2 regions of the Variovorax sp. J31P207 genome follow, and region 2 is predicted to be linked to the other one. Evidence: predicted binding sites of a transcription regulator. Region 2 holds the regulator's gene; the other holds the start of a gene.
The links. The regulator HrcA, encoded in region 2, represses chaperone genes, less so after heat shock. The targets are predictions, from matches to a motif close to TTAGCACTCNNNNNNNNNGAGTGCTAA.

Region 1 (15,728 bases), on a different contig from region 2:
GCCGCTGGCCATGACCCCGGTACGGGTCGTGCCGAAGCTGGCCGCGGCCATCGAGAAGCCGAGTTTGGGCGGCCCCTCGCCGGTCTCGGTGAAGGACTGCACCACGCCGCCCGAGGAGTTGCCGTAGAGCGCCGAGAACGGGCCGCGCAGCACCTCGACATGGTCCACGGAGCCGATGTCGATGTTGGAGGTCTGGCCCTGGCCGTCGGGCAGGGTCGCCGGAATGCCGTCGACATACAGCCGCACGCCGCGCACGCCGAAGGTGGAGCGGGCGCCGAAGCCGCGGATCGAGATCTGCAGGTCCTGCGCGTAGTTCTGCCGGTTCTGGATCTGCAGTCCGGGCACGCCGCTCAGGCTTTCCGACAGGTTCACGCCGAGCCGGCTGTCGCGCATGGCCGCGCCCTCCACCCGGTCGACCGAGCCGGCGACATCAAAAAGGGGCGTCGGACCGGCCGGTGTGGAGACCGTGATCTCGCCCAGCGTCGGTGCGCTTCCGGTGTCCCGGGCCTGGTCCTGTTCCTGGGCCTGGGCCTGGGCCGGGAACCAGGCTGCAAGCAGGAGGCAAGCGGTGGGGGCGGCTGGGAACTTCATCGCGGCGATTCTGCGTTGCTCATCATGGTCAATGAGCGAAGGCTGAAGAAACCCGATACCTGACGTGACGCAACAATACGGCCGGACGGCTACGATCCGCTGGCCGTCCATCCGGGGCGGAGCCCCTTCCGGTCGCCTTGCCGCGGTCTCCCCCATGCTGCTTCGCTGTCTGGTCCTCGCCCTCGCCTGCCTGCTGTCGGCCTGCGCCGGGCTGCCGGCCGTCCCCGCATCGCCCTATGTCCCGGCCATTGCGGCCTCGACGTCCAACGAGCTGGGCCGGCTCGCCGCGCCCTTCAACAGCTCGCCCGAGAGCCTGTCGGGCGCGCGGGTGCTGGCGCAGGGCGCCTTCGCGCTGGACGCGCGGCTGGAGCTGATCCGGCGGGCCCAGGCCTCGCTCGACCTGCAGTACTACCTGCTGGGCAACGACAAGACCGGCAAGCTGATCCTGCGAGAGCTGCGCGACGCCGCCCGGCGCGGGGTGCGGGTGCGTCTGCTGCTGGACGACTTCTACACGACCAAGCTGGACCCGCTGCTGCTCGGCCTGGCCACCTGGCCGAACGTGGAGATCCGGCTGTTCAACCCCTTCGTGGCCGGACGCGACCATTCGGCCACCCGCTGGATGGGCTTCGCGGCCGATTTCCGCCGGCTCAACCACCGCATGCACAACAAGCTCTTCATGGCCGATGGCGCCTTCGCGATCGTGGGCGGGCGCAACCTGGCGGACGAGTATTTCCTGCGCAGCGAGGGCGCCAACTTCATCGACCTCGACATGCTGCTGGCCGGACCGGTCGTGACCGAGCTGCAGACCATCTTCGACAACTACTGGAACAGCGAGGTGGTCTACCCGCTGCACACCATCGTGCCGGCGATCGAATCGACCGCCGAGCTGCGGGCCGAGTTCGACCGGCGGACCTCGCGCAAGGAAGCGCCGTTGCCCCCGGCACCACCCGAGACCGACATGTTCGGCGACCCGCCGCTCGGCGGCCTGATCGCCCAGGGCCGGTTCGAGATGATCCCGGCGCGGGCCAACGCGGTGTCGGACTCGCCCACCAAGGCGCTGCAGACCGACGACGGCGAGTGGGCCAGCGAACGCCGCCCCCCGACCGTGGCCGAGCGCATGCGGGTGCAGCTCGACCTGGCGCGCTCCAGCGTCGACATCGTGTCGCCCTACTTCCTGCCCGGCGAGGAAGGCATGGCGCAGATCGCCCGGCTGCGCGCCCGCGACGTCCGCATCAGCGTCGCCACCAACTCGCTGGCCGACACCGACGAGCCGCTGGTCAACATCAACTACAACAACTACCGGGTCGAGATGCTCCGCCTCGGCGTCCGCCTCTACGAAGTGAGCTCCGAGCAGATCAAGCGCAGCCTGAACCTGCGCAAGGTGTTCCGCCAGTCGCGCGGGCGCCTGCATGCCAAGCTGGCGCTGATCGACCGCGAGTGGTCGCTGATCGGCTCGCTCAACTTCGATCCCCGTTCGGCCCACATCAACACCGAGCTCGGGGTGCGCCTGGAGAGCTTCGAGGTCGCGCACCGCCTGCTCGATGCCTACCAGGTCGACAATGTCGAAAGCGCGTACGAACTGCGGCTGAAACCCGGCACCGACCAGATCCAATGGATCAGCACCGATGGCGAGAACGCGGTGTACGACGACGAGCCCGAGGCCAGCATGCTGGTGAAGATCAAGCTGCTGCTGTTCTCGTGGTTCGTGCCGAGCGATTTGCTCTAGGAGTTTGCGGATGCAGGACATCGTCTTCTTGCTCGACGTCGACAACACGCTGCTCGACTTCGACGGCGTGCTCGACGACCTGCGCCGCCGCCTGGTCGACGACCTCGGCCCCGTGGGGGCCGAGCGCTACTGGCGCGGTTTCGAGGAACTGCGCGACGAACTCGGCTACACAGACTACCTGGGTGCGTTGCAACGCTATCGCCTGGGCGGTCCCGGCGCCGACATGAGCGATCCGCGGCTGCTGCGGATGTCGAGCTTCCTGCTCGACTACCCGTTCGCCGAACGGCTCTACCCCGGTGCCCTGCAAGTCATCGCGCACCTGCAGCGCTTCGGCCTGCCGGTGATCCTGTCGGATGGCGACGCGGTCTTCCAGCCGCGCAAGGTGCAGCGCTCGGGCCTGTGGCAGGCGGTCGATGGGCGGGTGCTGATCTACATCCACAAGGAGCTGATGCTGGATGCGGTGCAGGAGCGCTTTCCGGCCCGCCACTACGTGATGATCGACGACAAGCCGCGCATCCTCTCGGCGATGAAGGCCGGATGGGGCGAACGGCTGACGACGGTCTTTCCGCGCCAGGGCCAGTACGCGCTGGCCCCGCAGGCGTTCGACGGTCATCCGGCCCCCGACATCACCATCGAACGCATCGTCGAACTGCGCCAATGGCCCATCCTTTGAGACACTCGGACATCGACCAGGAGCTTTCATGGCCTCACGACTCAGCCCTCTTGCCGGCCAGCCGGCCCCCGCGGACAGCCTCGTCGACGTCGACGCGCTGCTCGCCGCCTATCTCGCCGAGCGCCCCGACCCGGGGGTCGCGACCGAACGCGTCGCCTTCGGCACCTCGGGCCATCGCGGCTGCGCCTTCGAGCGTTCGTTCAACGAATGGCACGTGCTGGCGATGACCCAGGCGATCTGCGACCACCGCCGGGCCCAGGGCATCGACGGGCCGCTCTACCTCGGCATCGACACGCACGCGTTGTCGGCCCCCGCCGCGGCCAGCGCGCTCGAAGTGCTGGCCGCCAACGGTGTCGAGGTGATGCTGGCCAGCGGCGACGAATACACGCCGACACCCGCGCTCTCGCATGCCATCCTCACCTACAACCGCGGCCGCAGCAGCGGGCTGGCCGCCGGCATCGTGGTCACGCCCTCGCACAATCCGCCGCGCGACGGCGGCTTCAAGTACAACCCGCCCAATGGCGGGCCGGCCGGCCAGGACATCACGGGCCCGGTGCAGGAGGCGGCCAATGGCTTCCTCGAGAAAGGGCTCGCGGGCGTGCGCCGGATGCCGCACGAGCGAGCCCTGAAGGCCGCCACCACGCACCGCCATGACTTCGTGGCGGCCTACGTCGGCGACCTGGAAAACGTGATCGACATGGCCATGATCCGCGAAGCGGGCGTGCGCATGGGCGTCGACCCGCTTGGCGGTGCCGGGGTCCACTACTGGGGCGCGATCGCCGAGCGCTACCGGATCGACCTCAGCGTGGTCAGCGAGACGGTCGACCCGCGCTTCGCCTTCATGACGCTCGACTGGGACGGCCAGATCCGCATGGACCCGTCGTCGACCTACGCGATGCAGCGGCTGCTCGACATCAAGGACCGCTTCGACGTCGGCGTCGCCTGCGACACCGACCACGACCGCCATGGCATCGTCACCCGCAGCGCCGGCCTGCTGCAGCCCAACCACTACCTGTCGGTCGCGATCGACTACCTGTTCCGCCACCGCCCGCAGTGGGGCGCCGATGCGGCGGTCGGCAAGACGGTGGTCTCGACGCGGCTGATCGATGCCCTGGCGAAGCGGCTCGGCCGCCGGCTCTACGAAGTGCCGGTGGGCTTCAAGTGGTTCGTGGACGGCCTGGTCGACGGCTCGCTCGGCTTCGTCGGCGAAGAAAGCGCCGGCGCCACCTTCCTGCGCCGCGACGGCTCGGTCTGGACCACCGACAAGGACGGCATCACCGCGGCGCTGCTGGCCGGCGAGATCACCGCCCGCACCGGCCGCGACCCCGGTGCGCTCTATGCCGAGCTGGCGAGCGAGTTCGGCAACCCGGTCTCGAACCGCATCGATGCCCCGGCCAGCCGGCAGCAGAAGAAACAGCTGTCGGCGCTGAGCCCGCAACAGCTCCACGCCACCGAGCTGGCCGGCGAGCCGATCGAGAGCGTGCTGAGCCATGCCCCCGGCAATGGCGGCGCGATCGGCGGCATCAAGGTGATCGCGCAGAACGGCTGGTTCGCCGCCCGGCCGTCGGGCACCGAGGACATCTACAAGATCTATGGCGAGAGCTTCCGCGGCGCCGAGCACCTGCAGCGGATCCTGGCCGAGGCCCAGACCATCGTCGACGCGGCGATTTCACCCACCCCCTGACGGCGCAACGCGCGGGAGTCCGCATGAATCTCGATTCTCTGATCCAGACGGTCAAGGACGCCGATGCCCGTCGGCCCGACCTGCCGGGCGAGCACCTGATCGTGCTGGGCGTCGGCCTGCTGCTGATGATGGCCACGGGCCGCAGCCGCTCGCTGATCGGCAAGGCGCTGATCGGCGCCGCGGCCGGCGCCTTCATTGGCCGCGCGGCCAGCGGCACCGGCGGCATCGCGCGGCTGGCGGCGCTGCTGCGGCCCAGCGCCCCGCGAAGCTGAAACGCGCACGCCCGAAGCAGCAGGTCGCTGAAGTCGGACAGCGGTGGATTCTTCATCGTGAAGTCTTGTTTTCGCATGAATATTGCCGGGCCCCTTACGGCCCCATGTCCCTGCAAAAACGGTCTCTCCGCCTTGAAAAGCCAAAAAACACCCTTATGATTAGCACTCGTTGCAGTTGAGTGCTAACAGCGCCGCCTGCCCAACGATGTGGTATCGGCACAACGCCGACGCCCGACCCAACCCCGTTCCCATCAGGAGATGCAAGCAATGAAACTTCGTCCTTTGCACGATCGCGTGATCGTCAAGCGCATTGAAAGCGAAACCAAGACCGCCTCGGGCATCGTGATCCCCGACAACGCCGCCGAAAAGCCCGATCAGGGTGAAGTCCTCGCCGTCGGTCCTGGCAAGAAGAACGACAAGGGCGACCTGATCTCGATGAACATCAAGGTCGGCGACCGCGTCCTGTTCGGCAAGTACAGCGGCCAGACCGTCAAGGTCGATGGCGACGAACTGCTGGTCATGAAGGAAGACGACCTGTTTGCGGTCGTTGAAGCCAAGTAATTTTGCGGGAAAGACCAGTCGACGCGAAGCGCGACTGCTCTGTCCCCAACTGATCAATTAATTTTCTCGGAGAAATCTCATGGCAGCAAAAGACGTAGTCTTCGGCGGCGAAGCCCGCGCGCGCATGGTCGAAGGTGTGAACATCCTCGCCAACGCAGTCAAAGTGACCCTGGGCCCCAAGGGCCGCAACGTGGTGCTCGAGCGCTCCTTCGGCGCCCCCACCGTGACCAAGGACGGCGTGTCGGTCGCCAAGGAAATCGAACTCAAGGACAAGCTCCAGAACATGGGCGCCCAGCTCGTGAAGGAAGTGGCCTCCAAGACTTCGGACAACGCCGGTGACGGCACCACCACCGCGACCGTGCTGGCCCAGGCCATCGTTCGCGAAGGCTTCAAGCTGGTCGCCGCCGGCATGAACCCGATGGACCTGAAGCGCGGCATCGACAAGGCGGTCACCGCCCTGGTCGCCGAGCTGAAGAAGGCTTCCAAGGCCACCACCACCTCGAAGGAAATCGCGCAAGTCGGCTCGATCTCGGCCAACAGCGACGAAACCATCGGCAAGCTCATCGCTGACGCGATGGACAAGGTCGGCAAGGAAGGCGTGATCACCGTCGAAGACGGCAAGTCGCTCGACAGCGAACTCGATGTCGTCGAAGGCATGCAGTTCGACCGCGGCTACCTGTCGCCCTACTTCATCAACAACCCCGAAAAGCAATCCGCGATTCTGGACAACCCCTTCGTGCTGCTGTTCGACAAGAAGATCAGCAACATCCGCGACCTGCTCCCGACGCTGGAACAAGTCGCCAAGGCCGGCCGTCCGCTGCTGATCATTGCCGAAGAAGTCGAAGGCGAAGCCCTGGCGACCCTGGTCGTGAACACGATCCGCGGCATCCTGAAGGTCGTGGCCGTCAAGGCACCTGGCTTCGGCGACCGCCGCAAGGCCATGCTGGAAGACATCGCCATCCTGACGGGCGGCAAGGTCATCGCTGAAGAAGTGGGCCTGACCCTCGAGAAGGTGACCCTGGCCGACCTCGGCCAAGCCAAGCGCATCGAAGTGGGCAAGGAAAACACCATCATCATCGACGGCTCCGGCGCTGCTGGCGACATCGAAGCCCGCGTGAAGCAAGTGCGCGTGCAGATCGAAGAAGCGACCAGCGACTACGACCGCGAAAAGCTGCAAGAGCGCGTGGCCAAGCTGGCCGGCGGTGTTGCCGTGATCAAGGTCGGCGCTGCCACCGAAGTCGAAATGAAGGAAAAGAAGGCTCGCGTCGAAGACGCCCTGCACGCCACCCGCGCTGCAGTGGAAGAAGGCGTCGTGGCCGGCGGCGGCGTGGCACTGCTGCGTGCCAAGCAAGCCGTGGGCGACTCGCTAAAGGGCGACAACGCCGACCAGGACGCCGGCATCAAGCTGGTGCTCAAGGCCATCGAAGCGCCCCTGCGCGAGATCGTCAACAACGCCGGCGGCGAAGCCTCGGTGGTGGTGAACGCTGTGTTGGCCGGCAAGGGCAACTACGGCTTCAACGCCGCCAACGACACCTACGGCGACATGCTCGAGCTGGGCATCCTGGACCCGACCAAGGTGACCCGCACCGCACTGCAGAACGCCGCTTCGGTGTCCTCGCTGCTGCTGACGACCGAAGCGATGGTCGCCGACGCACCGAAGGACGAGGCCGGTGCTGGCGGCGGCGGCATGCCCGACATGGGCGGCATGGGCGGCATGGGCGGCATGGGCATGTAATCGGCCCCCGGCGCCAAGCCAATCAAAAAGCCCCGCAGCGCGAGCTGCGGGGCTTTTTTTCGTTCCGGTGGTGGCGCGGCCTCAGACGCCGGCCGGCATGGCGCCGGACGGCGGCCCGTAGGCGTTCGACTCGGGCTGGCTGGGCTGGACCATGAAATAGAGCAGCACCAGGGTGCCGATCACCGGCACCAGCCCGAGCAGCAGGAACCAGGCGCTGCGGCCCACGTCATGCAGGCGCCGCGCGCCGACCGCCAGCAGGGGCAGCAGGAAGGCCAGCACCACGAGGTAGTACAGGAACTCGTGGATGAAACCCGCCACGAAGGCCGAGATGACATAGGCCAGGATGAACCACCAGTATTCGGGCCGGGTCGCCCGGCCGGAAAACTCGACGTACTTGCGAAAGCAGGTCTGGACCGCCTGTTGAAAGTTCATGAGCAACTCCTCTTGATGTTTTCCCACGGGACAACCCCGCAATCATCATATCGAGCAGCCTGCTCCCGGTGATGACGAAAGCTAGGCGCGCGGGCGAAGCCGCGCCAGCAGCCCGGCCGTGGAGGCGTCCAGCCCCGCCACGTCGCCCGACGCCAGCCGCGGCTCGATGTCCCTGGCCAGCACCTTGCCGAGCTCGACGCCCCACTGGTCGAAGCTGTTGATGCCCCAGAGCGCGCCGCTGGTGAACACGCGGTGTTCGTACAGGGCCAGGAAGGCGCCGAGCGACTCCGGCGTCAGCTGCTCGAAGACGAAGAAGGTGCTCGGCCGGTTGCCGGGAAAGTTCTTGTGGCCGCCGGCGTCGCGCTGGCCGACCATGAGCGCCTGCGCCTGCGCCAGCGCATTGGCCAGCAGCTTGGAATGGTGGCCGGGGAGATCGTGCGCCGCGTCACGCACCGCGATGAACTCCAGCGGCGTCACGTCGGTGCCCTGGTGCAGCATCTGGAAATACGCATGCTGCCCGTTGGTGCCGGGCTCGCCCCACAACACCGGCGAGGTGCCGAAGGTGAGCAGCTGGCCAGCCATGTCGACCTGCTTGCCGTTGCTTTCCATCTCGAGCTGCTGCAGGTAGGCCGGCAGGCGCTTCAGCGCGCTGTGGTAGGGCGCGATGCTGCGGGTCGTGAACCGATGGAAATTGCGATACCAGACGTCGAGCAGGCCGAGCCGCACCGGCAGGTTCTGCGCCAGCGGGGCGGTGCGGAAGTGCTCGTCCATCGCATGCGCGCCGGCCAGCAGGCCCCGGAAGCCGTCCGCGCCGATCGCCAGCGCGATCGGCAGCCCGATGGCCGACCACATCGAATAGCGGCCGCCGACCCAGTCCCAGAAACCGAAGGTGGTGTCGATGCCGAAGGCCTTCGCGGCCGCGACATTGGTGGTGAGCGCCGCGAAGTGGCGCGCGATGTCGACGCCGCCCGACTGCTCGAACCAGCGCTTGGCCGACTGCGCGTTGGCCATGGTTTCGGCCGTGGTGAAGGTCTTCGAGGCGATCAGGAACAGCGTGTGCTCGGGCGCCAGCCCGCGCAGGATGCCGGCCAGTTCGTGGCCGTCGACGTTCGAGACGAAATGAAAGCGCTTGCCCGGCGCGACGAACTGGTCGAGCGCCAGCACCGCCATCTGCGGCCCGAGGTCGGAACCCCCAATGCCGATGTTGACGACGTCGGTGATGGTCGAGTCCGCGCGCACTTTCTCGGCGTAGGCGAGCATCGCATCGAGCGTGGCCTGGACGTCGCCGAAGGCCGCGGCCAGGTCGCCGCCCACCGGCGCGGAAGCCGGGCGGCGCAGCAAGGTATGCAGCACCGCGCGGTCTTCGGTCGCGTTGATGTGGCGGCCCGCGAACATCGCGTCGCGGTGCGCCTCCAGCCCCGATTCGCGCGCAACGTCGAGCAGCAGCTGCTCGGTACGCGCATCGAGGAGGTTCTTCGACAGGTCGGCGAAGACGTGCGGTGCCGACTGGCTCAGCGCCGCGAAACGCCCCGGATCGTTCGCGAAGGCCTGGCGCATGTCGAATGCGAGGCCGACGCTGTCGTAGTGCTTCTGGAGCGTGGCCCAGGCAGCCGTGCCGTCGCAGCGAATGTGGGTCATCACGCCTCCATCAGTTTTTCGAGTTTCACGGCATCGGCCGCGAAGGCACGGATGCCCTCGGCCAGCTTCTCGGTCGCCATGGCGTCCTCGTTCAGCGCGAAGCGGAACGCGGCCTGGTCGAGCGACACCTTCGGGATCTCCAGGCGCTGGGCCGCCTCGGCGTCGAGCGCATGCGGGAGCGGGGCCTCGCTGGCGGCCAGCTCGGCCAGCAGTTCGGGGCTGATGGTCAGCAGGTCGCAGCCAGCCAGCGCGGCGATCTGGCCGACGTTGCGGAAGCTGGCGCCCATCACCTCGGTCGCGATCCCGTTCTTCTTGTAGTAGTCGAAGATCTGGCGCACGGATTTCACGCCCGGATCGTTGGCGCCCGCATTGGCGGCCTCGTTCCACTGGCTGCCCTGCGACTTCTTGTGCCAGTCGTAGATGCGGCCGACGAAGGGCGAGATCAGCTGCACCTTGGCAGCCCCGCAGGCCACTGCCTGGGCGAACGAGAACAGCAGCGTCAGGTTGCAGTGGATGCCCTTCTGCTCAAGCTGGCGCGCCGCCTCGATGCCTTCCCAGGTCGAGGCGATCTTGATCAGCAGGCGCTTGGACACATCGATGCCCTCGGCCCGATAGAGCGCGACGATGCGCTCGGCCCGATCGATGGTCGCCTGCGTGTCGAAACTCAGGCGCGCATCGACCTCGGTCGACACCCGGCCCGGAATGATCGACAGGATTTCGGTGCCGAAACGCACCAGCAGGCGGTCGATGACCTCGTCGACCGGTGCCCCCTTGTGTTTCCTGACCACCTCGTCCAGCAGAGGACGGTAGTCCGCCTTCTGGACCGCCTTCAGGATCAGCGACGGATTGGTGGTCGCATCCTGCGGCTTGAACTGGGCGAGCTGGCGGAAATCACCGGTGTCTGCGACCACGGTGGTCCATTGGCGGAGGGCATCGAGTTGGTTCATGCGGCCATTATCCCGCCGCAGCACTACATGGCGTGTGGTCCGTGACTGACGCGGCGGCCACTTGCCGCCCGCTAGGCTCGACTGTCGATTGATCGCCTTCCGGAGAAATCCCATGCCCTGCCACACCCCTCGTGCAACGCCGCCCGCCGCCTTCGACGACCGCGCCCACAGCGCTTCGATCGGAACCCTCGCGGCGGCCTTCTGCGTCGGCGGCGCCCTGACCCTGCTGGCCCTCACCAACTCGCGCACGGCACGGGCCCAGACCGTCGCCGGCCCGGCCGATGGCGCGCCTCTGATGCGCGCGCCGCTGCAGGTGGTGGCGCCGGTGGATCTCAAGCGCTATGCAGGCCTGTGGCACGAGCAGGCGCGGCTCCCCAACCGGTTCCAGAAACAATGCACCGGCGCCGTCTCGGCAGAGTACACGCCCCTGGAGGACGGCAGCGTCGAGGTGCGCAACCGCTGCATCCTGGCCGACGGCAGCTTCGACGAATCCGTGGGATCGGCACGGCAGGTGCCGGTCGCCGGCCAACCCGGCGCCGGCCGCCTCGAGGTCCGCTTCGCCCCCGAGTGGCTGGGCTGGCTGCCGCTGGTCTGGGGCGACTACTGGATCCTCAAGCTCGACCGCGACTACCAGGTGGCCCTGGTGGGCACGCCGAACCGCAAGTACCTGTGGGTGCTGTCGCGGGTGCCGCGGCTCGACGCAGCCGCGCTGCAGGCCGAACTGGACTACGCCCGCACGCTGGGCTTCGATGTCGACAAGGTCGAGCTGACCGGCAGGTAGCCGGCCAGTTGCCGCGGCAAGGCGCTGGGCCGCTCGCAATGGATCGCCTGCCAGCCGAGTTCGCGCGCCGCCAGCACATTGGCCAGCGAGTCGTCGATGAACACGGTGTCAGCGGCCGCCAGCCGGTACTGGGCGGCGAGCAGTTCGTAGATCTCGCGCTGCGGCTTGATCATCTGGACGTCGCCCGAGAAAATGCCGCCGTCGAACCATTGGAAGAAGGGATGCCGGTACTCGAGCACCCGGGCGTACGGCGACGGCATGTTCGACAGGTAGTAAAGCCGCAGATCCTCCCCGGCATCCCGGCGCGCCCGCAGGCTTGCCAGCAATTCGACCGTGACCGGGATCGGCTCGAGCCGCTCGCCCATGGGCGCCAGGACTTCGCTCAAGCGGTCGGCCGGCAGCGCCAGCCGCAATGCCATCCGGCCGATGGCATCGTCCAGGCTGTGGGTGCCGCGGTCGAAACCCAGCCAGTCCTCGTGATGGAACATCTGGCGCGCGAGCGCGTGGGCGGCTTCTGCCGTAGGCGCATGGGGCGCCAGCTGGTTCTGGACGAGCGCGACGGGCTCCCAGGTCAGGAGCACGGCTCCGAGATCGAAAACGACATTCATAAGGCAACGGGGACGACGGAAACGCCATGGCTGGCGAGGGACAGGGTGGTCTGCGCACCGGCGGCCAGCGGCCGCGTGAGGTCGGACGACACCACGAACACCGGGCCCAGCGCGGTGTCGAAAGCATATTCGTAAAAGCTGCCCAGGTAGGCCGCCTTGCGCAAGGTCGCCGGCAGGCCGATGGCGGCGCCGATCAGCCAGGCCTCGGGACGCACTGCGACCTTGACGAAGCCCGGCGCGACGTCGTAGCGCGGCGTCAGGGTCAAGGGGCCGAGCTCGACCCGGCCGTCTGGCTGGGCCAGCGCCGGGAACACCATCGCCTCGCCCATGAACCCGGCCACGAATTCGCTCGTCGGGTGGCCGTAGAGCTGCTCCGGCGTGCCCTGCTGAGCGATCACGCCGTGGTCCATCACGATGATCTGGTCGCTGACCGCCAGCGCCTCGCTCTGGTCGTGGGTGACGTAGGCGACCGTCAGTTGCAATCTTTGCTGCAGGTTGCGGATCTCCTCGCGCATCTCGCGGCGCAGCCGGGCGTCTAGGTTGGACAACGGCTCGTCGAACAGCAGCACGGCCGGTTCCAGCACCAGCGCCCGCGCCAGCGCGACGCGCTGCTGCTGCCCGCCCGACAGCTCGCTCGGCAGCCGCTGGTCGAAGTCGACCAGCCCGACGCCCCTGAGCGCCTCGCGGGCCCGCGCCGCCGCCTCGGGCTTGCGCAGGCCGCTCATGCGCAGGCCGTAGCCGACGTTCTCGATCACGTTCATGTGCGGGAACAGCGCGTAGCTCTGGAACATCATGCTGACGTTGCGCTCGGCCGGCCCCAGCGTGGTCACGTCGCGCCCGCCCATGAGGATCGTGCCCGAGGTCGGCGACTCGAGCCCGGCGATCATGCGCAGCGTGGTGGTCTTGCCGCAGCCCGAGGGCCCGAGGATGGTGGTCAGCGTGCCCGCGGGCACCTCGAAGCTGATGCCCTTGACGGCCAGCGGCGCGCGCGCATTGCTGCCGTAGCGCTTGGTGATGTTGCGCAGTTCGATGCCCTGGCTCATTGTTGCTCCGTGTTCAATGGGCGGCCACCGCGATGCTCGGCACGCCCTGCTTGCGCCGCCCCAGCTTGCGCTCGCCGACCAGCAGCTGCACCGCCGCGATCGCGACCGACATCAGGATCATCAGCACGGTGCAGTAGGCCAGCGCGATGCCGTAGTCGCCGTTGCCGACCCGGCCGATGATGTAGGTGGTCGCCAGTTCGTTCTCGGCCGTGACCAGGAAGATCACCGCGCTCACCGTGGTCATCGCCCGCACGAAGCTGTAGACCAGCGCCGCCACGAGGGCCGGCTTCAGCAGCGGGAGCACCACCTTGAACAGCGTCTGCGAGGTCGAGGCTCGCAGCATCAGCGAGGCCTCGTCGAGCGAGCGGTCGAGCTGCTTGAAGGCGGCCGTGCCCGCCCGCACGCCGACCGGCAGGTTCCGGAACATGAAGCACAGCACGATGATCAGGCCGGTTCCGGTGAGCTCCAGCGGCGGCACGTTGAAGGCCAGGATGTAGCTCACGCCGAGCACCGTGCCCGGAATCGCGAAGGCCAGCAGCGCCGCGAACTCGAACGCGCCCTGCCCCTTGAACTCGTTGCGCGCCAGCAGCCAGGCGATCAGCAGGCCGAGCCCCGCAGTGAGCGGCGCCGAGATGCCGGCCAGCTTGACCGTGGTGATCAGCGAGTTCCATGCCGTGCCGGCCCAGACGATGCCGAACTGCCCCCATTCGAGCGCGAACGCGGTCTTGAAATGGTTCAGCGTGAAGGTGTAGTCGCGGCCCCAGGTCTGGACGAAGCCGCCCGCGAAGGCGAACAGGTAGACCACCACCGTGAAGGCGATCCATGGCAGCGCGATGCCGTAGATGGTGCGGCGCACGCCGGCCGGCAGCGCCATCGCGATGCCGGCGTCGCCCTTGCCGCTGACCGTGGTGTAGTTCTGCTTGCCGAGCACGGCGCGCTGGAGCGCGAACACGCCGAGCGCGAAGAGCGTCAGCACCCAGGCCAGCGAGGCGGCGCGGCCCTGGTCGTACTGGGCACCGACGATGGCGAAGAAGATGTCGGTCGACAGCACCGAGAACTGGCCGCCCACCACCACCGGATTGCCGAAGTCCGCGATGCTCTCGATGAAGCCGACCAGGAAGGCGTTCGCGAGCCCGGGCTTGAGCAGCGGCAGGGTGACCGTGAAGAAGGTGCGGCGGCGGTCGGCGCGCAGCATCTGCGCCGCCTCCTCGAGGCTGGGCGAGACGCCCTGCACCACGCCGCGCATGATCATGAAGGCGATCGGCGTGAAGGCGAAGAGCTGTGCCACCAGCACGCCCGGCATGCCGTAGAACCAGCGCGTGGGCTCGATGCCGAAGGCGCTCTCGAGCAGCTGGTTGACGACGCCGGCGCGTCCGAACAGCAGGATCAGGCCGAGCCCGACCACGAACGGCGGCGTGATGATCGGCAGCAGCGCCAGCACCCGCAGCGGGGCCTGCCAGCGCCGGCTGCCGCGCTCGGCCATCAGCGCCATCAGCGTGCCGAGGAAGGTGGTGCCGGCGGCGGTCAGCAAGGCCAGCACCAGCGTGTTCCAGGCCACGCCGCAGCGCACGCCGCCGGCCAGGCAGCCCAGGCCCCAGACCCGCTCGGTGCCGATGCGCGCCACGAAGGCCGCGAAGGACGCGCGGCCGTCCTCGTCCAGGAGGGCGCCGGCCAGCGCCTTGCTGACCGGGTAGGCGATGAACAGCGCCATCAGCACGCCGCAGCCCACCACCGCGCCGGAGACGAACAGGTCGCCCTTGAAGAAGCCGAGCCGCGCCAGCCCGAAGGCGGCGAGCAGGATCAGCGCCGAGAGCGCGATGAAGCCGCCGGCGCCGATGCCGAACTGGTTGACCGGCAGCTCGCCGAGCCGGGCGTTGAGAACCGGCAGGGTCCAGCCGCGAGCGCCGATCAGGAAGGCGCTGAGCGCCAGGCCGATCGCCCCGACCGCGCCGCCCACCAGCAGCAGCCGGCCCTGGGTGCGGCCGGTGGGCAACAGGGCGCCGAGCGCGCAGATCGCCAGCCCGAACAACCCGATCCAGAGCCAGCTGCGGGCCTGCAGAAGCGCCTGCATGACGCCGTTGGCGCCTTCGGCGGAACCGAAGACCTGCGGCAGCGCCTCCCACCAGCTGGTGTCCTGGATCGCATACCAGGGCAGCACGAAGTAGGCCAGCAGCCCCGCCGCGACGCAGGTCCAGACCGGTGCATTGGGGCGCCGAGAAGACATGCTCTCAGCGCGGCAGCGAGTTGACGTCCTTCTCCCAGCGCGCGATCAGGCGTTTGCGTTCGGCGCTGGCGCCGTACTTGGCGTAGTCGTAGTCGATCATCTTGATCTTCTTGAAGTCCGGCACGTTGGCATCGACCGGCGTCGCCTTGTTCGACGGCAGCTGGAACTGCTTGGCCGCGGCGCCGAATGTCTGGGCCTGCGGCGTCAGCGCCCATTCGTAGAACTTCTTGGCCTCGGCCAGGTTGCGCGCGCCCTTGACGATGCTCATCGAGCCGATCTCGGCGCCGGTGCCTTCGGACGGCGTCACCGTCTGGACCGGGAAGCCCTGCATCCGCTCCTGCGGCGCATCGTGGACGAAGCTGATCGACACCGCGGTCTCGCCGCGCGCCACCGCCTTGATCGGGCCGGTGCCCGAGCGCGTGTACTGGCCGACGTTCTTGTGCAGGCCCTTGAGGTACTCGAAGGCCTTGTCCTCGCCCATCAGCTGGACCAGGGTCGCAATCATCGTGTAGGCGGTGCCGCTGGAGGCCGGGTTGGCGACCTGGATGTCGCCCTTGTATTCGGGCTTGAGCAGATCGGCCCAGCTGCGCGGCACGGCCAGCTTTTTCTTCTGCAGCAGTTCGGTGTTGTAGCCGAAGCCCAGCGGCCCCGAGTAGATGCCGACGGTCTTCCAGCCCGACTGCTGGGCCTGCTGCTGGGCCCACGGATAGAGCTGCGGCAGGCTGGGCGACTTGTATTCGAGCGTCAGGCCCGATTCGGCCGCCTGCAGATGCGGGTCGCCGGTGCCGCCGAACCAGACGTCGGTCTTGGGGT
Region 2 (15,728 bases):
CCTCGCTCGGGTGCGTGGGTCGAGATTTTGGCTGTGATACAACCTTCGGCCCATGAGCAAGGCATTCACGAAGGAGAGCGACACCGACAGCGACGACGATGACGGTGGCGCCGCGTTGCCGCCGTTGCCCGCGGGCGGCAAGAACTACATGACGCCGGCCGGCTATGCGCGCCTGCGCACCGAACTGCTCGATCTCATGGACAACGAGCGGCCGAAGGTGGTCGAGGCCGTGCACTGGGCGGCCAAGAACGGCGACCGCTCTGAGAACGGCGACTATCTCTACGGCAAGAAGCGGTTGCGCGAGATCGATCGGCGGATCCGCTTCCTCACCAAACGGCTCGAAGTGGCCGAAGTCACCGATCCCTCGGTGCACCATGGCCGCGACCAGGTCTTCTTCGGGGCGACCGTGCGCTACGCCGACGAAAGCGGCGACGAGCGCGAGGTGACCATCCTGGGCATCGACGAAGCGAACAGCGCCGAGGCCCAGGTCAGCTGGATCTCGCCGATCGCACGGGCGCTGCTCAAGGCCAGGGAAGGCGACGTGGTCAAGCTCGCGACCCCTGGCGGCGTGCACGAGGTCGAGGTGCTGGCGGTGCGCTATCCGGCGCCCGCGTCCGGCGCGGATTCGCGCTGAGCTGTTCCATGTACTTCTTCAGCGTCGCGGGCTTGATGCTGGTGTTTCCGCTGCTCTCGATCGCGATCGAGGCCAGCGCGGGACATGCGCCCCTCGGCATCATGCTGATCGGCAAGTGGTACGTGTTCTGGGCCGTCGGCCTGCGGCTTCTGCTGGCCGGCATCCGGCAGATCCTGCAGCCGCGCTACACCGCCGAGACCATCCTCGGCATCAAGGGCGACGATGCGCTGCTGCTGGTGCGCGAGCTGGGCTTCGGCAATCTCGCGATCGGCGTCGTCGGCACGCTGAGCCTGTTCTTCACCGGCTGGGTCGTTCCGGCGGCCCTGGTGGGCGGCCTCTTCTATGGCCTGGCCGGCATCAACCACGCCCTGCAGCGGCACCGCAACGCCAAGGAAAACCTGGCGATGGTCTCCGACCTCTTCGCCGCCGTGGTGCTGCTCGTCTTCTGCGGCTGGTCGACGCTGCACTGACCGGATCAGGCGCTGCCGGGCGCCCCGGACTCGGGGTCGTGGCAGGCGACGCAGAACTTGTTGCCGTCGGGATCGCGGAAGTACGCGCCGTAGTAGTGAGGGTGGTACTCGGGCCTCAGGCCGGGCGGGCCTTCGCAGCGGCCGCCATGCGCGAGGGCGATCGCGTGGGCGGTGCGCACCATCGCCCGGTCGGCGGCGGCGAAGGCCACCATCTGGCCATTGCCGGGCGCATGCGGTCGGCCGTCGTGCGGCTTGCAGATCACGAAGAAGGGCCGCGCGCCACCCGCGGCATGCCAGCCGGCCCAGGGCCGTTCGGGCTCGCAGAAGCGCATCGCGACACCGAGGCTCTCCATGAGCGGCCGATAGAAGCCCAGGGCGCGCTCGAAATCGCTCACGCTCACGAAGACATGCGAGAACATCGCGGCTCCGGCAGAAGGTTGGCCCCGGCGAGCCGCAGGCGACGCATCGAAGCTCAGTTCTTCGGCGCCGGCACCGGCACTTCGGTGCGGCGGAGCTTGCCACCGCCCTGCACGCTGCCGCTGACCGTGGTGTTGCCGGTGCCGAGCACGCGCTTCTCGCAGGCCTCACGGGCACTGGCAGGCTGCCGCTTGCAGCGTGCAAGCGCATTCTGGTCGTAGCCGCCAGGACTGTTCAGCTGGCCTTGGCGCTTCGCTTCCTGGGCGGCCGCCTTCTCGCGATAGCAGGCGGTCCGGTCGACGCGGGGATCCTCGCAATTGGGCGCGTTGGACTGGGCCTGCGCGGACAGCGCGCCCAGCATCGCGCCGCCAGCCAGCAACGCACCCACTGTTGAACGAAGGACTGAGTTCATCGTGCCACTCCCGGTTGGACATAGGGGATGCGCAGTCTGCCGCCAAGCGGCCGAGTTGCCAAGGCACACGAAGAGCGCAAGCATCGCCTACCAGAAGCGCCACCAGGGCCGTGCCGGCCGGACCTCCGGCTCGAGCGGCCCGTGACCCGACGGCGTCGACCCGAGCCGCCTTCGCAACTCCGCCTCCAGCCGATGCGCCGCCTTCAAGGCATCGGGATCGCCAAGCTCCGCCCGCTTTCGCTGCACATACGCCGCTGCGGCGAGTTCTTCATCGCTCATCGACTCCATCCGCTGATTCTGGCCGCGGCACCTTGCGTGGCCCATAAGCCGTCCGGCCGGGCCGCGATGGCATATCGGCCAGTCTCGGGTTTTCCCTTATTCCTGGGGACAATGCTGGGGAAAACCGTGCCGACTTCGGTCGAGATCGTTGCCTGGCGGGGCCTGCGACACGGTGCCTCCAAAAGCAGCACTTTCAGGGCTGGTTCCGGGTCCTGGCGGCGGTTGGCTTCGATGGCGTTGCGACGCTGGTGGCCAGCAGGGCCCAGGCGACGAGGCTGAAGAGCGTGCCGCCCCAGCCGAACCCGGTCCTGCAGTCGACGGCAAAGAACTGCGCCACCAGCGGAAAGCTGTCGACGATGATCATTCCCGTGTAGGCGGGGAGATGGAAGATGTAGACGGCCCAGGCGACGAAATCGCCGAGGGTGATGGCGCCATCGGCGTTGGCGTCGAGCGCCCGCTGGACGGCGTCGCCGGCCCGGGAGCCAACCCACCAGCGGCGGCAGTGCTCGCTGTCGTTGACGATGCGCATTCGGATGCTCTCCTCGAATTCATCATGGCTGTCGCGCGCGACGTGCTGCGCAGTGTCGTCGGATGGCAGGCGGATGGCAAAGGGTCGAGGCGACGGCGGGGTCCTTGACGACCCGCAAAAGAAAATGGCCTAGAGGAGATGATCCTCTAGGCCATTCGAGAGAGTGGTGCGGCTGGCAGGAATTGAACCCACGACTGCCGCCCCTGGCACACAGCACCAGTTAATGAGCAGTTTCAACAGCCCGACGACTCCGCCACAATCCATACTTCAGGTCAACGGCTCTTGCCAACTGCTTCGCCCATTCCGAATTCGCGGATCAGCGCTGGAGTCAGGCGTTTCAGGCGTAGCGAATTGCGAACCAGAAGGTATGGTCGCATCAGCACATTCTTGCGCAAAATGAATGTTCGCCAGATGGAACGCGACAAGCTGTGAGCATTGCTGTGCCCGATGCGATACACGGATCCAGGGAACGGCAAGAGTTGGAGCGGTGTCCCCGCAGCGACGAGATCTTCCGTAGTTTGACCGTGTTGCCCTAACCAGCGCACATGTGGCCGTGGCGCATCAGCCACCGACAGTGGAATCTTCATCAAGTCCCGATGCAAGATGTGGGTCGTACCGCAGGCCTTGTGGAGCGTCGGGTGGGCGAAAGTCCACTGGCTGCCTTCCGACCAGCAATAACCGTTTCCGATATACCACCCGTGTTCATCTGGATGGCGCGCAGCGAACCCTGCCAAGCGCGAGGACACGAAATCGTCGTCATCAACCACCATATAGTAGTCACTATCGGGGGCGTGTACCAAGCCCGCTGCGACGCGCTGGCCCTTGTCGTACCTGAATATTTCGAACTTGTCCTCCGGTGTCGGAACATTCACGTCATGCGCCGGATTTGGCGGGAAATCGACCCAAGCCACGCTGAATCGCGGCGGCAAAGGCGGCAAGTCCGAGCCAGTATTTGCGACCACGACCGCGCGCCACTCATCTGACTGCTGACCAGCGATTGAGGTGGCCGTCTGTTTGAGTACCTGTTTGACACTCGACCAGTCCCGCGCATTTTGCGGATGTCGTACAGGCACGATGAAGGTCAGCATTGAAAGAACCCCATGGGCATATGGAAGTGACTGCGCGTGCAGTTTCGACGAGAAACGTATCGAGACGTTAACAGCGGTAGCGGCGGTTATAACCGATCGCGCTCAAGAAACAATACGGAAGTTCACATTCTTAATGCTTGAGTCACCGCCTTGGAGGCGGGCAATACCATCTCATAGCACTTCGTGCGCAAAGCCACCGGCACGCAGCGCCGCCATCTGAGCGACGATGCGCTGCTGGTGCACATCAAGGCCATCCATGCCGAGACCCGTGGCGGCTACGGCTGGCCGCGTTGCACGGCATTCGCGCCCGAGGAAAGCCTTATACCTGTGCCTCGATCGATTCTTTCATAAAGCGCGTCGAATACTTGATGCGGGCGTGGTTCTCGCGTGCATGGAGCGCCGCAACGTGTCGACCTCGACCGTGGCAAGCTCGACGGAACTCCGGGTGACCCTGACGAGATCGTCCGGCACGAAGACGACGCCAACCTCATCCGCATCGAAGGCGACGACCTCGGCCTCGTCTATGCCAGCCAAGAAGCAACTTGCGACGGCTTGAGCACCGTCGGCGGGCAGTGCCAGCATCCCAGACTCGACGCGGCGCTTGGCGCTCGGACGATGGAACAGCCGGAGGCGACCATCCGAGACGACCCGGAGCAACAGCTGAACGTTGATGCCTGAACCGGCCGCAGCCAGGTCGAGGCTCAAGTATCCGGTCGATGCGAGCGCGGGATGACCATCTCTGATCGTGAGGATGCTCTCGTAGTCCATGGGAAGCTGGTTTTGGGCCAAACGGCCCAGGTCGAAAAACTGCTGCCTCCACTGGGCCAACTGCGTGGCCGCCAGGATCTTGGCGACCGCGAGATCCCGAGTACCTGTCGATGACACGAACTCGCGCTTGCCCACGGTGGATCGCAGTCTTTCCGGAACGGTCAGACGGATGACGTAGACGCCCGACGGGCGTCGAAAGAGATTCTGCACGGATGCACCCTTTGTATGAGGGTGCTGTGTGAAACAGGAAAGCCCCTGATTTCTTAACAAAATCAGGGGCTTACTGAGAGTTGGTGCGGCTGGCAGGAATTGAACCCACGACCCCTTGGTTCGTAGCCAAGTACTCTATCCAACTGAGCTACAGCCGCACAGCTTGCGATTATAGCATGCATTTCAGCTACCTTTCCAGCCAGAAGCCGGAATGAAGCTCAACGACATGCGGACGGTTCGTCCCGGGCTGTCACCGGGGAAGACCGAGTCTGCGAAGACTCTCGATCGCACATGGAGTCTAACCCATGCGTCGCGAGGAGTCGGGTGGTAGGCCGTCCTGGGCTTGAACCAGGGACCAACGGATTATGAGTCCGCTGCTCTAACCAACTGAGCTAACGGCCCACGCGCCAGGGATTCTAGTGGGCGCGGCGCCCTTTCCTACTTGCGGTGGCTCAGCGCGTTGGTGACCAGCTTCGACGTGATGTCGACGATCTGGATCATTCGCTCGTACGGCATCCGGGTCGGGCCGATCACGCCCAGCGTGCCGACGACCTGGCCATCGACCTCGTAGTTCGCGCTGACGATCGACAGGTCATCGAAGGGCACGACCTGGCTTTCGCCGCCGATGAAGATGCGCACCCCCTCGGCCTGGCTCGAGACATCGAGCAGGCGCATCAGCTGCGTCTTCTGCTCGAACAGCTCGAAGGCGCGCCGCAGATGGCCCATGTCGCTGGAGAAATCGGTGACCGCCAGCAGGTTGCGCTCGCCGGCGATCACGACTTCGTCCTGGGCCTCGGTCATGACCTCGGAGCTGACCTGCACCGCGGCCTGCATCAGCGCCGCGATCTCGCCGCGCAGCTGCTCGACCTCGGACTGCAGCCGGTCGCGCACCTGCTCGATCGACAGCCCGGCGAAATGGGCGTTGATGTAGTTCGCGGCCTCGACCAGCTGCGACTGCGTGTAGTCGACCTCGGGGAAGATGACCCGGTTCTGGACGTCGCCGTCGGGCGCCACGATGATCACCAGCAGCCGGCGGTCCGACAGCCGCAGGAACTCGATCTGCCGGAACACCGAGGCCCGCCGCGGCGCCATCACGACGCCCACGAACTGCGACAGGTTCGACAGCAGGTGGGCCGCATTGGCGATCACCTTCTGCGGCTGGTCGGCGGCCAGGCTCGGCGCCGACGCGAACTGCTCGCGCTCGGCGGTCAGCATGGTGTCGACGAAGAGGCGGTAGCCGCGCGCGGTCGGGATCCGACCCGCGGAGGTGTGGGGGCTTGCGATCAGCCCCAGCACCTCGAGGTCGGACATCACGTTGCGGATCGTCGCCGGCGAGAGATCCAGGCCCGGCGCACGGGAAAGCGTGCGCGAGCCGACCGGCTGCCCGTCGGCGATATAGCGCTCGACGAGAGTCTTCAGCAGCAACTTGGCACGGTCGTCCAGCATCGAATGATTTTAATGTTGTAATTTGTGAATGAGCTCCCGCTTTCGGCATGTCGCACTGATCGGTAAATACCAGGCCTCCGGCGCCCGGGCGCAATGCGGCGCGCACGACGACGTGATGGAAGGCATCGGCACCTTCCTCGAATCGCAGGGCTGCAAGGTGTTCGTCGAGAAGTCGCAGACCGCCCCGGTCGAAACCGGCCCCTATCCGGCGCTGACGGTCGAAGAGATCGGCCAGCAATGCGACCTGGGCCTGGTGGTCGGCGGCGACGGCACGATGCTGGGCATCGGCCGCCAGCTGGCGCCGCACGACGTGCCGCTGATCGGCATCAACCGCGGCCGCCTCGGCTTCATCACCGACATCTCGCTCGACAACTACCAGGCGACGCTGATCCCGATGCTGGCCGGCGAGTACGAGGAAGACCTGCGCACCCTGATGCAGGCCAAGGTGATCCGCGACGGCCAGTCGGTGTTCGACACCCTGGCCATGAACGACGTCGTGGTCAACCGGGGCGCCACCTCGGGCATGGTCGAGCTGCGGGTCACGGTCGGCCGCCACTTCGTGGCCAACCAGCGCGCCGACGGCATGATCATCTCGACGCCCACCGGCTCGACCGCCTATGCCCTGTCGGCCGGCGGGCCGCTGCTGCATCCGGCGGTGCGCGGCTGGGTGCTGGTGCCGATCGCGCCGCACACGCTGTCGAACCGGCCGCTGCTGCTGCCCGACGCCGACGAGGTCACGATGGAACTGGTGGGCGGTCGCGATGCGAGCGCCAATTTCGACATGCAGTCGCTGGCCTCGCTGGCCATCGGCGACCAGGTGATGGTGCGCCGCTCGGACTACCGGGTGCGCTTCCTGCACCCCAAGGGCTGGAGCTATTTCGACACCTTGCGCAAGAAACTGCATTGGAACGAAGGGGGATCTTGAGATGGCGTTGAGGCGCATTGCGCTGCGGGACTTCGTGATCGTGCGGGCCCTCGAACTCGATTTCTCGGCCGGATTCACGGTGCTCACCGGCGAGACCGGTGCCGGCAAGTCGATCCTCATCGATGCGCTGCAGCTGGCGCTCGGCAACCGGGCCGATGCCGGCGCGGTGCGCGAGGGTGCCGATCGGCTCGACGTCAGCGCCGAGTTCGACGCCGACCCGGACCTGGCCGGCTGGCTGGACGAAGGCGGCTTCGAGGCCGGCGACGCCCTGCTGCTGCGCCGCACGGTCGACCTGCAGGGCCGCAGCCGCGGCTGGATCAACGGCAGCCCGGCAACGGCCACCCAGCTGCGCGAGCTCGGCGACCGGCTGCTCGACATCCATGGCCAGCACGCCTGGCAAAGCCTGACCCGCCCCGAGGCCGTGCGCGGCCTGCTGGATGCCTATGCCGGCGTCGACACCGGCGCGCTCGACAGCGCCTGGCAGGCCTGGCGGCAGGCGATCGGCGCGCTCGACACCGCCCGTTCGGCCCAGGATTCGCTGCAGCGCGAGCGCGAGCGCCTCCAGTGGCAGGTCGCCGAGGTCGCCAAGCTGGCGCCTGGCGAGGACGAATGGGAAGAGCTGTCGGCCAGCCACACCCGGATCTCGAATGCCCAGGCCCTGATCGATGCCGCCGAAGGCGCCGCCAGCGCCCTCGAGGACGACGACAGCGGCGCCCTGGCGGCCCTGAGCCGCGCCGTCGCGCTGCTGCAGAACTGCGAGCACATCGAACCCGAATTCAAGGCGCTGGGCGAGGTGCTGGCCTCGAGCGTGGCGCAGGCCTCGGATGCCGCGCACTCGCTGCACAGCTACCTGCGCCAGGCCGACACCGACCCGGAGCGGCTGGCCGAACTGGACGAGCGCATGGGCAGCTGGATGTCGTTGGCGCGCCGTTACCGGCGTCCGCCGGCCGAACTGCCGGCCCTGCTGGCGGGCTGGCAGGCCGAACTGAAGGCCCTCGATGCGCAGAGCGACCTCGACGCGCTCGAGCGCACCGAACAATCGGCGCGGCAGGCCTACCTGAAAGAGGCCAAGGCGCTGGCCAAGGCCCGCAAGCAGGCGGCGCCGAAGCTCTCGCAGGCGGTCACGCAGGCCATGCAGGAGCTCGGCATGAAGGGCGGCCGCTTCGAGGTCGCGCTGCAGCCGCTGGCGCAACCCAGCCGCGCCGGTCTCGAGGAGATCTCGTTCCTGGTCAGCGGCCATGCCGGCAGCACGCCGCGCTCGATCGGCAAGGTGGCCTCCGGCGGCGAGCTGTCGCGCATCGCCCTGGCCATCGCAGTCACGACCAGCGAACTCGGTGCCGCCCAGACCCTGATCTTCGACGAGGTCGATGCCGGCGTCGGCGGTGCGGTGGCGGAGACCGTCGGCCGGCTCATGAAGCAGCTCGGCCGCGACCGCCAGGTCCTGGCCGTGACCCACCTGCCGCAGGTGGCGGCCTGCGCCGACCACCATCTCGTGGTGGCCAAGCGGCAGACCGCTGCCAAGGGACAGGACGCCGCACGCACCGAAAGCAGCGTCGCGGTGCTCGACGCCGAGGGCCGGGCGCAGGAAGTCGCACGGATGCTCGGCGGCGAACGCGTCTCGCGCACCTCGCTCGCCCATGCGCGCGAGATGCTGGGCCAGAAGACGGAGGCCGCGGCATCGTGAACCTCGAACTGGTCCTCATCACCGGGATGTCCGGTTCCGGCAAGTCCGTCGCGCTGCACGCGCTCGAGGACGCCGGCTACTACTGCGTCGACAACCTGCCGCCCGAATTGCTGTCGCCCTTCGTCGCGCTGCAGCAGCAGCAGCAGGCCACCAAGGTGGCGATCGCGATGGACGTGCGCAGCGGCGTCTCGCTGCCGCTGGTGCCGCAGCAACTGGAGGCGCTGCGCCAGCAGGGCGTCTCGCTGCGCTCGCTGTTCCTCGACGCCACCACCGATGCGCTGGTGCGCCGCTATTCCGAAACGCGGCGCCGCCATCCGCTGTCGCGCCAGGAAGGCCGCACCGACATGCCCGAGCAGCAGCGCGTGCTGATGCAGGCGATCGAGCTCGAACGGGAGCTGCTCGCCGACCTGCGCGACGGCGCCGACGTGGTCGACACCAGCATCATCCGGCCGCCGCAGCTCCAGAGCTACGTCAAGGCGCTGATCTCGGCGCCCGACAGCGCGCTGACGCTGGTGTTCGAGTCCTTCGCCTTCAAGCGCGGCGTGCCGCTCGATGCCGACTTCGTGTTCGACGTCCGCATGCTGCCCAATCCGCACTACGTGCCGGCCCTGCGCGCCCTGACCGGGCGCGACACGCCCGTCATCGAGTGGCTGCGCGAGCACGAGGACGTGGCGCGCATGTACGGCGACATCGAGCAGTTCCTGCAGCGCTGGCTCGATGCGCTGGCGCGCGACCATCGCAGCTACGTCACGGTGGCGATCGGCTGCACCGGCGGCCAGCACCGGTCGGTGTTCCTGGTCGAGCAGCTGGCGCGCGGCTTCGGCGAACGCTGGGCGGCGCTCAAGCGCCACCGCGAACTCGACGGGGCTTGAGCGTCCGGCCTCAGCCGCGCTCGCTGCCCAGCAGCTTGCGCACCGGCGCCGGCAGTCCCAGGCCGCGCCATTCGGCGCCCGCGAACCAGCCGCCCGTGTCCGCCAGCGGCCGCACGCCACGGCTGTGGACGGCGACCGGATGCAGATGCAGGTCCTTGTGGGTCAGCACGTGCACGAAGGCCGGTTCGTCGCGGGCGCCGGCGTGGTCCCGGGCGCCCAGGGTCTCCAACAGCGCCTCGCGGCTGTCGAATACCGGCAGGCTGTAGAGGCCGGCCCAGATCCCGCGCGCGGGCCGCTTTTCCAGCCACACGCGCCCATCGACGTCGTGCGCCAGCAGCATCCAGAGCGACTGCGCGCTGCGCCGCAGCTTGCGGGTCTTGACCGGGTAGCGCTCGGGCGCACCCTGCTTGCGCGCCGCGCACAGGTCGCTCACCGGGCAGATCATGCAACTCGGCTTGCGCGGCAGGCAGACGGTGGCGCCCAGGTCCATCAGCCCCTGGGTGTAGCGAGCGATGGCCTTTCGATCCTCGGCCGGCGGCAGCAGCCCGGTGGCCTCGTTCCACAGCAGTCGCTCCTGGGCAGCGGACGACAGGTCGCCGTCAAATGCCAGCAGCCGCGTGAGCACCCGCTTGACATTGCCGTCCAGGATCGCGACCCGCTCGCCGAAGCAAAAGGCCGCGATGGCCGCGGCCGTGGAGCGGCCGATGCCCGGCAAGCTCTGCAACTCGGCCGCGGTGCGCGGGAATTCGCCGCCGAAGCGCGAGACCACCTCTTGCGCGCAGCGGTGCATGTTGCGCGCGCGGCTGTAGTAGCCGAGCCCGCTCCAGAGCCCGAACACCTCGTCCTCGGTGCCCGCGGCGAGCGCGGCCACGTTCGGAAACCGCTCGAGAAAGCGCGCGAAGTAGCCGAGCACGGTGCTCACCTGGGTCTGCTGCAGCATCACCTCGGACAGCCAGACGCGATAGGGGTCCCGGGTGTTCTGCCACGGCAGTTCGCTGCGGCCGTGGCTGGCCTGCCAGGCGACGATCCGCCCGGCAAAGCCCGTGGCGCTTCGCTGCGGGACTTCAGGCGACAAGTTCGGTCCGCACCGCGGGGGCGTGCGGTGCTTCGTTGCTCGCGAGCAAGGTGGTGAGTTCGGCCAGCCGCCGGTGCAGCTCGCCCAGGTTGGCTTCCTGCGCCGACAGCTCGGCCAGGCGCTCGTCGAGATTGCCCGCCGCGCCCTGGATGCGCTCCACGGCCTCGATGCGCTTGGTGAAATTGCGGCGCCGTTCCTTGAGCTGGGCGTCGAGCTGGGCGCCGGCGCCCTTGCTCCAGCGCTCCACCTCGGTCATGGCCGCCTCGTTGACCACCCGCAGCCGGCTCGCCAGCGCACGCACCAGCTTGTCGCAGAAGTCGGGCTGCGCCAGCTTGAGCATGTTGCCCACGCCCAGGTAGTGGATATGGCTGCGCTCGATCTGGTCGAGCTGCTGCTCGAAGCCCGACAGGTCGGGCTCGGGCGGCGCCTGCAGCGTGAAGCCGTGTTCGGCGTTGAGCTGGCGGAAGGTGGCGTGCAGCATCGACTGGATCTCGGCGCTGGTCGCCTGCACTTCGCGCAGGTTGTTGCGCAGCGACTCGAAGGTCTCGCCATAGACCTTGCGCACGCTGAACTTGATGCCGCGGCGCTTCAGCGCGGCCGACAGGCGACCCATGTCGGCCTTGAGCGCGGTGCTGCCGAGCACCGCATAGACCTCGCGCAGCAGCTTGCCCTGCACCGAGCGCAGCGCCAGGATGCGGGTGTTGCTGCCTTCGAACTCGGTCTGCTCCGCCTCGATGCGGCTGCGCATGTGGCGGATCACCGATCCGTTCTTGCCGCGCAGGCCCTGCAACTCCAGCGCCTGTTCGGACAGGTCGCGTTGGCGCACGTTGAGGATGCGCGCCGCCTCGGTCCTGAGCGCGACGATGCCGGCGTCGACGGCAAGCCGCAGCATGGTCTCGCGCTTGCCGAGCAGGCCTTCGCCGAGCACCGCCTCGAGCGCCGGCAGCCGGCTCGCCTGCAGCAGCGGCACGTCGCGGCGGATCTTGGCCTGCAGCCCCTTCTGCGCCGACACCGGCAGCACCTGCGCCAGCGGCACGCCCAGCAGCTCGGCGGCGCCCTTGCGCTGGCGCTGGATCTGGGCATCGATCTGGGCCGGCGTGCTCAGGATGTCCCACATCGTGTCGATCTTGTTGAGCACCACGATGCGGGTCTCGCTCAGGTCGCCCTCGGTGACCAGGTGCTGGCGCCAGATGGCCAGGTCGGAGCGGGTCACGCCGGTGTCGGCACCGAGGATGAAGACCACCGCATGGGCCTGCGGAATCAGGCTGACCGTCAGTTCGGGCTCGGCGCCGATCGCGTTCAGTCCGGGCGTGTCGAGGATCACCAGGCCCTGCTCCAGCAGCGGGTGCGGCATGTTCAGCACCGCGTGGCGCCAGCGCGGGATCTCGACCCGGCCATCGGCATCGGGCACCGGGTTGTCGTCGGGCACGTCGTCGCTCCAGAAGCCGAGCGCGCGCGCTTCCTCGAGCGGCACCCAGCGCACCTCGGCGACCTTGCTCATCGCCTGCGACAGCAGTTCGGCGTTCTCGACGTCGATCGCGATCTCGGTCCAGCGCTCGGGCTCGTCGCGCCAATGGGCGAGCGAATGGGCCTCGAGCCGGGTTTCGATCGGCAGCAGGCGCAGGCTCGGCTGCAGCGCCGGGTCGTAGCCCAGCTCGGTCGGGCACATGGTCGTGCGGCCGGCGCTGGCCGGCATGATCCGGCGCCCGTAGCCGGCGAAGAAGATGGCGTTGATCAGCTCGGACTTGCCGCGCGAGAACTCGGCCACGAAAGCCACCATGACCTTGCTGGTGCGCAACTGCGACTCCAGGTCGCGCAGCCGCTCGGCGACGCTCTGGTTCAGCAGGTCGTTTTCATTCAGCCAGCGGGACAACCACTTGAGGCGGTGCGCGAAGTTGCGCCGCCAAGCGCCGTGCTTGTCGAATTGCTGATTGAAGGAATCGGTCAAGGCAGGGTTTGTAAGGGCGACTTACAAAATATAGCATCGCAGGCTGCATACCGCGTCATTCGCCGTTGGGATTCAGTGCTTTTGGCACACTGGGCAGAAATACGTGGCCCGCTGGCCCTGGCGCATCATCCGCACCGGTGTCGCGCAGACCCGACACGGCTCGCCCTTGCGCCCGTAGACCGTGGCCTCGAGCTGGAAATAGCCGCTCTGGCCGTCGACGTTGGAGAAATCGCGCAGCGTGCTGCCGCCGCGCTCGACCGCTCGCGCCAGGATGTCGCGCACCGCCGCATGCAGGCGCAGCGCCCTGGGCCGGCTGATGCGCGCGGCTGACAAGGTCGGCCGGATGCCGGCCAGGAAGAGGGCTTCCGAGGCATAGATGTTGCCCACGCCCACCACCACGTCGCCGGCCAGCAGCACCTGCTTGATCGGGGCCCGGCGGCGGCGCAGGCCGGCATGGAAGGCCTCGAAGTCGAAGCCGTCGCCCAACGGCTCCATGCCGAGTCCGCCGAGCAGCTTGCGCGCCAGCGGCGAAGCCTCGTCCTCGACGTAGACCACGGCGCCGAAGCGGCGCGGGTCGTTGAGCCGCAAGGTGCCGCGGCTGGTGACGAGGTCGAAGTGATCGTGCGTGCCGGGCGCCGGCAAGGCGGTGTCGAAGCGCAGGCTGCCCGACATGCCCAGGTGCATCAGCAGCAGGCCGGCGTCGAGATCGACCAGCAGGTACTTGCCGCGCCGGCGCACGCCGAGCACGCTGCGCCCCACCAGGTCGCCGGGCTCGACCGCCAGCGCCCAGCGCAGCGGCTTGCCGACCCGCACCGCCTCGATCCGGGCGCCCGCGATGCGATCCGCGAATCCGCGGCGGGTGACTTCGACTTCGGGGAGTTCTGGCATGGGCGAGCAGGCTGACACGAAAAAACGCCGGCGTTGAGACCCCACGTCCCATGGCGCAAAAGCCTTGGATTATTATGGCTGCGATGACCTTCACGCTCCGCCGATCCCGCCTTGCGGCGGCCGCTTTCCTGGCCCTGATCGCGCTTGCGGCGCAAGGCCAGACCCCGCCCCCCGCCCCTCTCGTCGATCCGGCACAGGCTGCTGCAACGCCGGAATCCGCCAAGTCCAGCGCCCCCGCCCAGCCCTCGGCGATGACCGCCGACCTGTTCTACGAAGTGCTGCTGGGCGAGCTCAGCGCCCGCTCCGACCCAGGCGCCGCCTACGGCCTGGTGCTCGACGCCGCCCGCCGCGCCCGCGACGGCAAGCTGTTCCAGCGCGCGGTCGAGATCGCGCTGCAGTCGCGCTCCGGGGACTCGGCCCTCGAAGCCGCCCGGGCCTGGAAGGACAGCCTGCCCGAGTCGCGCGAGGCGCGCCGCGTCGAGCTGCAGATACTGATCGCGCTGAACCGCATCGCCGATACGGTCGAGCCGCTGCGGGCCGAGATCGCCGCCACGCCGCAGATCGAGCGTCCGTTCCTGATGGCCGTGATCGCGCGCAACTATTCGCGGGCCACCGACAAGAAACTCGCCGCCTCGGTGGTCGAACAGGCGCTGGTCGACGAACTGGCGAACCCCGCCACCGCGGGCGCCGCCTGGGCCACCGTCGGCCGGCTGCGGCTGGCCGCCGGCGACACCTCCGGCGCGCTCGACGCCGCCATCAAGGGCCAGCAGCTGGATCCAGCCTCCGAAGGCCCGGCCATGCTGGCGCTCGAGATCATGGATCCGGGCCAGCCGCTGGCCGAGCCGATCGTCAAGCGCTACCTCGCCGGCCCCAAGGTCCTGCCCGAAATGCGCGTGGGCTATGCCCGCGCCCTGGTCGAGGGCCGCCGCTACGCCGAGGCCTCGAGCGAGCTCGCCGCCCTCACCGCCGCCCGCCCCGAGCTGCCCGAACCCTGGCTGCTGCTCGGCAGCCTGCAGACCCAGGCGCGCCAGGACAAGGCGGCCGAAACCTCGCTCAACCGCTTCATCTCGCTCGCGCCCGACATTCGCGACCCGGAAGGGCGCGAGCGCGGCCTGACCCAGGCCTACCTGCTGATGGCGCAGCTGGCCGAGCGGCGCAAGGATTTCACCGCTGCCGACGGCTGGCTGGCCCGCATCGACAGCACCGACGACCTGGTCGGCGCCCAGGCGCGCCGCGCCGCGCTGCTGGCCCGCCAGGGCAAGCTGCCGCAGGCCCGCGAACTGGTGCGCAGCCTGCCCGAACGCACCGCCGACGAAAAGAAGCAGAAGTTCCTCACCGAAGTGCAGCTGCTGCGCGACGCCAAGCAATACCAGGCCGCTTTCGACATGCTGGCCCAGGCCAGCGCCGCGGCACCGACCGACGTCGACCTGATCTACGACCAGGCCATGGTGGCCGAGAAGCTCAACCGCCTCGACGAGATGGAGCGCCTGCTGCGCCGGGTGATCGAACTCAAGCCGGACAACCAGAACGCCTACAACGCGCTCGGCTATTCGCTGGCCGATCGCAAGGTGCGGCTCGAAGAGGCGCGCACGCTGATCCAGAAGGCCGTGCAGCTGGCGCCCGAAGACCCGTTCATCGCCGACAGCCTGGGCTGGGTCGAGTACCGGCTCGGCAACACGACCGAGGCGCTGCGCATCCTCGAAGATGCCTACAAGCGCCGGCCCGACCCCGAGATCGGCGCCCACCTGGGCGAGGTGCTGTGGGCCGCCGGCCAGCGCGATCGCGCGGTGAGCATCTGGAAGGAAGCGTCGCTCGCGGATGCGGACAACGAGACGCTGCAGGAAACGCTCAAGCGCCTGCACGTGAAGCTTTGAACCGGCGTGGGTTGCTGCTGGCCGGCTGCGCCGGCCTGCTGGTGCTGGCGGGCTGCGCGAGTCCGGGCGGCGCGCCCGGACCCGGCACCGCCATCGAGGCCTGGAGCGGCCGCCTGTCGCTGCGCCTCGAGGGCGACGCCAGCCAGAGCTTCTCGGCCCTGTTCGAACTGCGCGGTGCGCCGCGGGCCGGCGACCTGATCCTCACGAGC

Region 1: a site for HrcA is predicted at 5,106-5,132, ahead of groES (co-chaperone GroES). Genes of this name have one in related genera too.

What each region holds. Positions count from the first base shown of each region.
Region 1 is NZ_JASZYN010000005.1:245,626-261,353, forward strand. It holds gene QTI68_RS19080 (TonB-dependent receptor domain-containing protein) at 1-591, opposite strand, end outside; gene QTI68_RS19085 (phospholipase D family protein) at 746-2,317, shown strand; gene QTI68_RS19090 (HAD family hydrolase) at 2,328-2,990, shown strand; gene pgm (phosphoglucomutase (alpha-D-glucose-1,6-bisphosphate-dependent)) at 3,019-4,674, shown strand; gene QTI68_RS19100 (hypothetical protein) at 4,698-4,946, shown strand; gene groES (co-chaperone GroES) at 5,214-5,507, shown strand; gene groL (chaperonin GroEL) at 5,587-7,242, shown strand; gene QTI68_RS19115 (DUF805 domain-containing protein) at 7,324-7,674, opposite strand; gene pgi (glucose-6-phosphate isomerase) at 7,756-9,312, opposite strand; gene tal (transaldolase) at 9,312-10,259, opposite strand; gene QTI68_RS19130 (lipocalin family protein) at 10,372-11,040, shown strand; gene QTI68_RS19135 (HAD family hydrolase) at 10,986-11,621, opposite strand; gene QTI68_RS19140 (ABC transporter ATP-binding protein) at 11,645-12,691, opposite strand; gene QTI68_RS19145 (ABC transporter permease) at 12,705-14,915, opposite strand; gene QTI68_RS19150 (ABC transporter substrate-binding protein) at 14,920-15,728, opposite strand, start outside.
Region 2 is NZ_JASZYN010000007.1:311,531-327,258, forward strand. It holds gene greB (transcription elongation factor GreB) at 53-634, shown strand; gene QTI68_RS24525 (DUF6790 family protein) at 643-1,104, shown strand; gene QTI68_RS24530 (VOC family protein) at 1,110-1,523, opposite strand; gene QTI68_RS24535 (hypothetical protein) at 1,577-1,933, opposite strand; gene QTI68_RS24540 (hypothetical protein) at 2,021-2,212, opposite strand; gene QTI68_RS24545 (hypothetical protein) at 2,406-2,741, opposite strand; gene QTI68_RS24550 (galactosyl transferase) at 3,014-3,829, opposite strand; gene QTI68_RS24555 (hypothetical protein) at 4,013-4,180, shown strand; gene QTI68_RS24560 (DUF6538 domain-containing protein) at 4,175-4,807, opposite strand; tRNA gene QTI68_RS24565 (tRNA-Arg) at 4,889-4,965, opposite strand; tRNA gene QTI68_RS24570 (tRNA-Ile) at 5,133-5,209, opposite strand; gene hrcA (heat-inducible transcriptional repressor HrcA) at 5,246-6,253, opposite strand; gene QTI68_RS24580 (NAD kinase) at 6,282-7,178, shown strand; gene recN (DNA repair protein RecN) at 7,180-8,862, shown strand; gene rapZ (RNase adapter RapZ) at 8,859-9,734, shown strand; gene mutY (A/G-specific adenine glycosylase) at 9,745-10,809, opposite strand; gene QTI68_RS24600 (dynamin family protein) at 10,799-12,757, opposite strand; gene mutM (bifunctional DNA-formamidopyrimidine glycosylase/DNA-(apurinic or apyrimidinic site) lyase) at 12,830-13,645, opposite strand; gene QTI68_RS24610 (tetratricopeptide repeat protein) at 13,729-15,519, shown strand; gene QTI68_RS24615 (lipoprotein insertase outer membrane protein LolB) at 15,516-15,728, shown strand, end outside.